DNA from 3 places in the Massilia sp. LXY-6 genome. Region 1 is predicted to be linked to each of the others. Evidence: predicted binding sites of a transcription regulator. Region 1 holds the regulator's gene; each other region holds the start of a gene.

What was found. Region 1 encodes HrcA, which represses chaperone genes, less so after heat shock. Its sites were predicted from a motif close to TTAGCACTCNNNNNNNNNGAGTGCTAA; they were not measured.
Region 2: a site for HrcA is predicted at 971-997, ahead of rpoH (RNA polymerase sigma factor RpoH). Genes of this name have one in related genera too.
Region 3: a site for HrcA is predicted at 774-800, ahead of groES (co-chaperone GroES). Genes of this name have one in related genera too.

Annotation. Positions count from the first base shown of each region.
Region 1 is NZ_JBKFGF010000026.1:114,917-117,181, forward strand. Features, by position in the region: gene fur (ferric iron uptake transcriptional regulator) at 1-290, shown strand, start outside; gene hrcA (heat-inducible transcriptional repressor HrcA) at 341-1,354, opposite strand; gene ACI48D_RS13375 (HAD family hydrolase) at 1,404-2,117, opposite strand.
Region 2 is NZ_JBKFGF010000018.1:206,567-208,831, reverse strand. Features, by position in the region: gene ftsX (permease-like cell division protein FtsX) at 1-697, shown strand, start outside; gene rpoH (RNA polymerase sigma factor RpoH) at 1,140-2,030, shown strand; gene ACI48D_RS09855 (dienelactone hydrolase family protein) at 2,161-2,265, opposite strand, start outside.
Region 3 is NZ_JBKFGF010000006.1:70,026-72,290, reverse strand. Features, by position in the region: gene ACI48D_RS03310 (cell division protein ZapA) at 27-338, opposite strand; gene ACI48D_RS03305 (hypothetical protein) at 335-586, opposite strand; gene groES (co-chaperone GroES) at 873-1,163, shown strand; gene groL (chaperonin GroEL) at 1,205-2,265, shown strand, end outside.

The sequences.
Region 1 (2,265 bases):
ATATGGACGTGGGCCTGGCGACGGTGTACCGTGTGCTGACCCAGTTCGAACAGGCTGGACTGCTGAACCGCAATCACTTTGAAACCGGCAAGGCCATCTACGAGCTGAACGCCGGCTCGCACCACGACCACCTGGTCTGCCTGGACTGCGGCCACGTCGAAGAGTTCTACGACGAAGAGATCGAAAACCGCCAGCAGAAGATCGCCCTGGAACGCGGCTTCAAGATCGCCGAACACGCGCTCGCCATCTACGGCAACTGCGTCAAGCCGAACTGCCCGCACCGGCATTGAGGGAAGCCTCGCTCGCGACGGTTTTCGAGGCTCCCGATACGCTAGCTAAATCACGAGTGACTGAGTGCGTTCGACAGCAGCTTGGCGGTGATGTCGACGATCGGGATCACGCGCTCGTAGGCCATGCGGGTCGGGCCGATCACGCCGAGGGTGCCGACGATCTTGCCGTTCACTTCATAGGGCGCGGTGACGACGCTCATCTCGTCCATCGGCACCAGCTTGGATTCGCCGCCGATGAAGATCTGCACCCCGCCGGCCTTGCTGGAGACGTCCAGCAGCTGCATCAGGCCGGTCTTCTGCTCGAACATCTCGAACATCTGGCGCAGCGAGCTCATGTTGGAGGACAGGTCGCTCACCGACAGCAGGTTGCGCTCGCCGGAGATGACCATGTCGTCGGCGTCCTGCAGCGCTTCGGTGCCGGCTTCGACCGCGGCCTGCATCAGGCGCCCCATGTCGTCGCGCAGCTGGCGCAGCTCGCCGCTCAGGCGCGCCCGCACCTGGTCGAAGGACAGGCCGGCGAAATTCTGGTTCAGGTAGTTGGCCGACTGGATCAGCTCGGAAGGCGAATAATCGACGTCGGTCAGCAGCAGGCGGTTCTGGACGTCGCCGCGCGGGTCGACGATGACCAGCAGGATGCGCTTTTCCGACAGGCGCAGGAATTCGATCTGCTGGAACGCCGATTCGCGGCGCGGGCTCTGCACCACGCCGGCGAACTGCGACAGCGAGGACAGCATCTGGGCCGCGTTGGCGAGCACCTTCTGCGGCTGGTGCGCGGGGAGGCGCATGCCGGCTTCGACGGCGTTCTCGTCGATCTGGCGCACGGTCAGCAGGGTGTCGACGAAGATGCGGTAGCCGCGCGGCGTCGGGATCCGGCCAGCCGAGGTGTGCGGGCTGGCGACATAGCCCATTTCCTCGAGGTCGGCCATGATGTTGCGGATCGTGGCCGGCGACAGGTCGAGGCCGGAAATCTTCGACAGCGCGCGCGAGCCGACCGGCTGGCCGTCGGCGATATAACGCTCGACCAGCGCCTTCAGCAGGGTTTGTGCACGGTTATCGAGTTGCATGGTTCACATTATGCCTGTTAGCTTGCCGCATGTGCAGTCATGCGCGCAGTCAGCCATGATTGCGCTTGAGCCAGTCCAACAGCCCGTCGAAGTCGCGCACGATCGCATCCGGTTCGACCCCGTGCTCGAGATGCTTGTTGCTGCCATTACGGTTCATCCACACCCCGCGCATGCCGACGTTCTGGGCGCCCTGCACGTCGAGCAGCACGTCGTCGCCCACGTACACGGCATCCCAGGGCGCCACGTCCAGCGCGCGGCAGCCGGCCATGAAGATCGCCGGGTCCGGCTTGGCCACGCCGAGCAGGGGCGCCGATATCCAGGCCTTGAAATGGTGGTCCAGGCCGATCGACCGCAGATCGGCATTGCCGTTCGTGATCGCCCCCAACGCTACCCTCCCCTTCAGGCGCAGCAGGCCCGGCACCACGTCGTCGTAGGGCACCACCGCGTTGCGCGCGGCAAAGAATTCCGCCATCGCCAGCTCCACCTTGGCGGCATCCTCGCCGGCCTGCTGGAAGGCGTCGAGCAGGCCGGCGCGGCGCAGCTTGCCCAGGTCGAGCTGGAATTCCGGCTGCCGCGCCAGCAGCTCCAGGCGCGCCTGGCGCAGCCCGTCGATCGTGAATTGCTGGGCGACGCGCGGTGCGTGCTCGCGCAGCCAGGCGAACAGGGTCTCCTCGGCCTGCAGGATCACCGGGGCGATCGGCCACAGCGTATCGTCGAGGTCGAACAGAATGGCCTTGGGCCAGTCGCGTCGGGTTGTCGTCATATTCGGGAATGAAAGGAGGGCCATTCAAGCATAGCGAGGCCTGCCGTGAAAAGCAACGCATGGACGTCGTTACACCGTGATACAAAGGCAAATGAGGCCGCGGCTTGCCAAATGCTCTAAAATGTCGGGCAATATTCTACTCAGCGGT
Region 2 (2,265 bases), on a different contig from region 1:
GGCGCAGGCGCTGGCGCCGCAGCTGCGCCAGATCCTCGCCTCCAGCCACGCCAAGCTCAGCTTCATCCCGCGCGAACAGGCGCTCGACAACCTGAAGGCCAAGAGCGGCCTGACCGGCGTGATCGAGACCCTCGGCGACAATCCCCTGCCGGACAGCTACGTGATGAAGCTGGAAGGTTTTACCAGCCGCGCCGACGCGGCGCGCGTGGACGGCATCGCCGAGCAGATGCGCGGCCTGCCGGGCGTCGATTCGGTGCAGGTCGACTCGGCCTGGGTGAAGCGCCTGGCGGCCCTGCTGGGCGTGCTGCGCCTGGTGCTGCTGCTGCTGGCAGTCACCCTCGGCGTGGTCGTGATCGCAGTGGTGTTCAACACGATCCGCCTGCAGGTGCTGACTCAGCGAGACGAGATCGCGGTCTCCAAGTTGCTGGGTGCGACCGACAACTTCATCCACCGCCCGTTCTACTACACCGGAGCCCTGCTCGGCCTGTGCGCCGGCGTGGTGGCGCTGGGCGCGGTGAGCCTGGCGCTGCGTCCGCTGAACGCGGCGATCGCCGAATTCGCCCGCCTGTACGCTTCCGAATTCCAGTTGACGGCGCTGCCGCCGCTCGGCCTGGCCGGCCTGCTGGCCATCAGCGCCGGGCTGGGGCTGGTGGGGGCGATGCTGTCGGTGCAGCGGCACCTGGCACGTCTCAACTGATTGCGCTTTCGTTAACCCGTCTACGGCTCGCCAGAAAAATCGCTAGCCGAGGCGGGGTATACGCCTACAAGAGTAGGTGCGCCATTTCACAGACCTCGCAGCACGAGGAGCCTAACCTGTCTTCTACCGAACTCAATTAGTACCAGCGTCACGTTTGACCTCCATCAACTGTACCGCTCGTACCTGCTCTACAGTTGAATCAAACCAGAAATTCGATTCCTTAGAGCAATACTTTAACAAGACTTAAGGACGTCGTCCGGGATATGGTGGCGGCTAGCACTCACCTCAAGAGAGTGCTAATATTACGTTTGACTATGAACGTAAGTGGCTCCTGAAGCACACGTTCCGCATCCCGTAACAAGCCGTAAAAATCGCGCCTTCGGGGCATTTTTTCGGGCACATTGACGATGCAGCACAGATTACTCTACGAGGGAAAATGACTATGTCCGCACAATCCGCATTGGTTCCTGTTGGCAGCCGTGCTCTGGGACTTGGTTTCACCGGCAATCTCGGCAATATCGACGCCTACATCTCGGCCGTCAACCGTCTGCCGATGCTGTCCCACGAGGAAGAGGTTTCGCTGGCAAAGCGGCTGCGGGATAACAATGACCTGGATGCCGCACAGAAGCTGGTGATGTCGCACTTGCGCCTGGTGGTGTCGATCGCGCGCGGCTACCTGGGCTATGGCCTGCCGCACGCCGACCTGATCCAGGAAGGCAATATCGGCCTGATGAAGGCAGTCAAGCGTTTCGACCCGAACCAGGGCGTGCGCCTGGTGTCCTACGCCATGCACTGGATCAAGGCCGAGATGCACGAATACATCCTGAAGAACTGGCGCTTGGTCAAGGTTGCAACGACCAAGGCTCAGCGCAAGCTGTTCTTCAACCTGCGCAGCAACAAGACGGGCCTGGACGCCATGTCGCCGCAACAAGTCGACGACCTGGCCAAGATGCTCGACGTGAAGCGCGAAGAAGTGATCGAGATGGAAACCCGGCTGTCGGGCCGCGACATCGCGCTGGAAGCGCCGACCGACGACGAAGACGACAAGTTTTCGCCGATCGCCTACCTGTCCTCCGACCAGCAGGAACCGACCAAGGTGCTGGAAGCGAACGACACGGTGCGCCTGCAGTCGGAAGGCCTGGAAACGGCCCTGGGCAAGCTCGACCCGCGTTCGCGCCGCATCGTGGAAGCGCGCTGGCTGGCCAACGACGACGGCTCGGGCGCGACCCTGCACACGCTGGCCGAGGAATTCGGCGTGTCGGCCGAGCGCATCCGCCAGATCGAAACGGCGGCGCTGAAGAAGATGAAAACGGCACTGGCGGCGTACGTCTAAACCGTTTTTCGTACCAACGCAAAGGCACCTTCGGGTGCCTTTTGTTTTGCCTCAAACCGGGGTCAGACTCCGAACTCTGGCAATAGCTCTGGCGATATTTCCAAAATCGGGAGTCTGACCCCGGTTTGTTTTAAATCAGCTTTTCCTTGAAAAAGGCGATCGTGCGTGCCCACGCCAGCTTTGCCGCCGCCTCGTCGTAGCGCGGGGTGGTGTCGTTGTTGAAGCCGTGCTCGGC
Region 3 (2,265 bases), on a different contig from region 1:
AACTGCCATGTCAAACGAATTTGGCCTTAAAGCAGATTTTCCTGCGGCGACAAGGCCTGATCCAACACCGAATGCATCGCTTCCAGTTTCTGCTTGACTTCGAGCATGGACTGGTCTCCGAGCGGGCCTTGCGGCGACTTCACGGACAGGAGTTCGGCCGTCACCGACAGCGCGGCCATGACGGCGATGCGGTCGGTGCCCTTGACCTTGCCCGAGTCGCGCAGCGCGCACATCTTGCTGTCGAGGTAGTGGACCGCTTCGCGCAGCGTGTGCTGCTCGCCTTCCCGGCAGGCCAGGCGATACGACTGGCCCATGATAAGCACGTCAAGGTGGATCATTGGGCGGCCTCGGCGTCGTCGGGGGTGGGTGCCTCGCCCGCTTCAGGGCTGGGGTCGGCGGGTTCCAGCTGGGCCAGCATCGCTTCGACGCGTTGCTGGGCCTGCAGCAGCCGGTTCTTGAAATCGACGTTCTCCGCGCTCAGCAAAGCGTTGGCCTGGCGCAATAGATAGTTCTCGCCGCGCAGCGACTGGGCCAGCTGGGCGAGACGGTCGATTTTATCGGACAGTTCTTGGAATTCGGAAATCATCCGTAACTATAGGATCGAGATCGATTTTTCGTCAACAGGATGCCGTGCCGTGCGCAGGTTTCAAGAAATGAATGGTAGGCTTTTGCGCTTTCCTGCCCTGCGCAGGCCCAGCCGATTGCGAATCCTCAAAAAAGTCTGGCAAATTGCCAACATCTCTGCTTGAAAAGGGAAATTATCGTCCCTATAATTAGCACTCGTTAGTGAGGAGTGCTAACAGCTCCTCGCCCGCCGCCGAATCCGGGGCGGTTTCAAACGAACAGTCAATCAACAATCAAAGGAGTTTTGCATGAACCTTCGCCCATTGCACGATCGCGTGATCGTGAAGCGTCTCGACCAGGAAACCAAAACTGCGTCCGGCCTGATCATTCCAGAGGCAGCGGCCGAGAAACCGGACCAGGGTGAGATTCTCGCCGTGGGCAACGGCAAAGTGCAAGAAAACGGCAACGTCCGTCCGCTGGAAGTGAAAGTCGGCGACCGCGTGCTGTTCGGCAAGTACTCGGGCCAGACCGTCAAGGTCAATGGCGACGAACTGCTGGTCATGCGCGAAGAAGACATCATGGCCGTCGTGGCCCAGTAATTTAGTCCAATACAGACTTCCTGAATACGGAGAAATAGAACATGGCAGCTAAAGACGTAATTTTCGGCGATGTGGCACGCGCCAAGATGGTCGAGGGTGTGAACATCCTGGCCAACGCAGTCAAAGTCACCCTGGGCCCGAAAGGCCGCAACGTGGTGCTGGACCGTTCGTTCGGCGCCCCGACCGTCACCAAGGACGGCGTCTCGGTCGCGAAAGAGATCGAACTGAAAGACAAGCTCATGAACATGGGCGCGCAGATGGTGAAGGAAGTCGCGTCGAAGACCAGCGACAACGCCGGTGACGGCACCACCACCGCGACCGTGCTGGCACAAGCCATCGTGCGCGAAGGCATGAAGTTCGTTGCCGCCGGCATGAACCCGATGGACCTGAAGCGCGGCATCGACAAGGCCGTCATCGCCACCGTCGAAGAACTGAAGAAGATCGCCCGCCCGACCACCACCTCGAAAGAGATCGCCCAGGTCGGCACCATCTCGGCCAACTCGGACGCGTCCGTTGGCGAGCGCATCGCCGAAGCGATGGAAAAAGTCGGCAAGGAAGGCGTCATCACCGTCGAAGACGGCAAGTCGCTGAACGACGAGCTGGACATCGTCGAAGGCATGCAGTTCGACCGCGGCTACCTGTCGCCTTACTTCATCAACAACCCGGACAAGCAGGTTGCCGTTCACGAGAACCCGTTCGTCCTGCTGTGCGACAAGAAGATCTCGAACATCCGTGACCTGCTGCCGGTGCTGGAGCAAGTTGCGAAAGCCGGCCGTCCGCTGGTCATCGTCGCCGAAGACATCGAAGGCGAAGCGCTGGCGACCCTGGTGGTCAACAACATCCGTGGCATCCTGAAGACCGTCGCCGTCAAGGCCCCGGGCTTCGGCGACCGCCGCAAGGCCATGCTGGAAGACATCGCCATCCTGACCGGCGGCCAGGTCATCGCCGAAGAAGTCGGCCTGACCCTGGAAAAAGTCACCCTGGCAGAGCTGGGCCAGGCCAAGCGCATCGAAGTCGGCAAGGAAAACACCATCATCATCGATGGCGCCGGCGCCGCCGAAGCGATCGAAGCACGCGTCAAGATGGTGCGCGTCCAGATCGA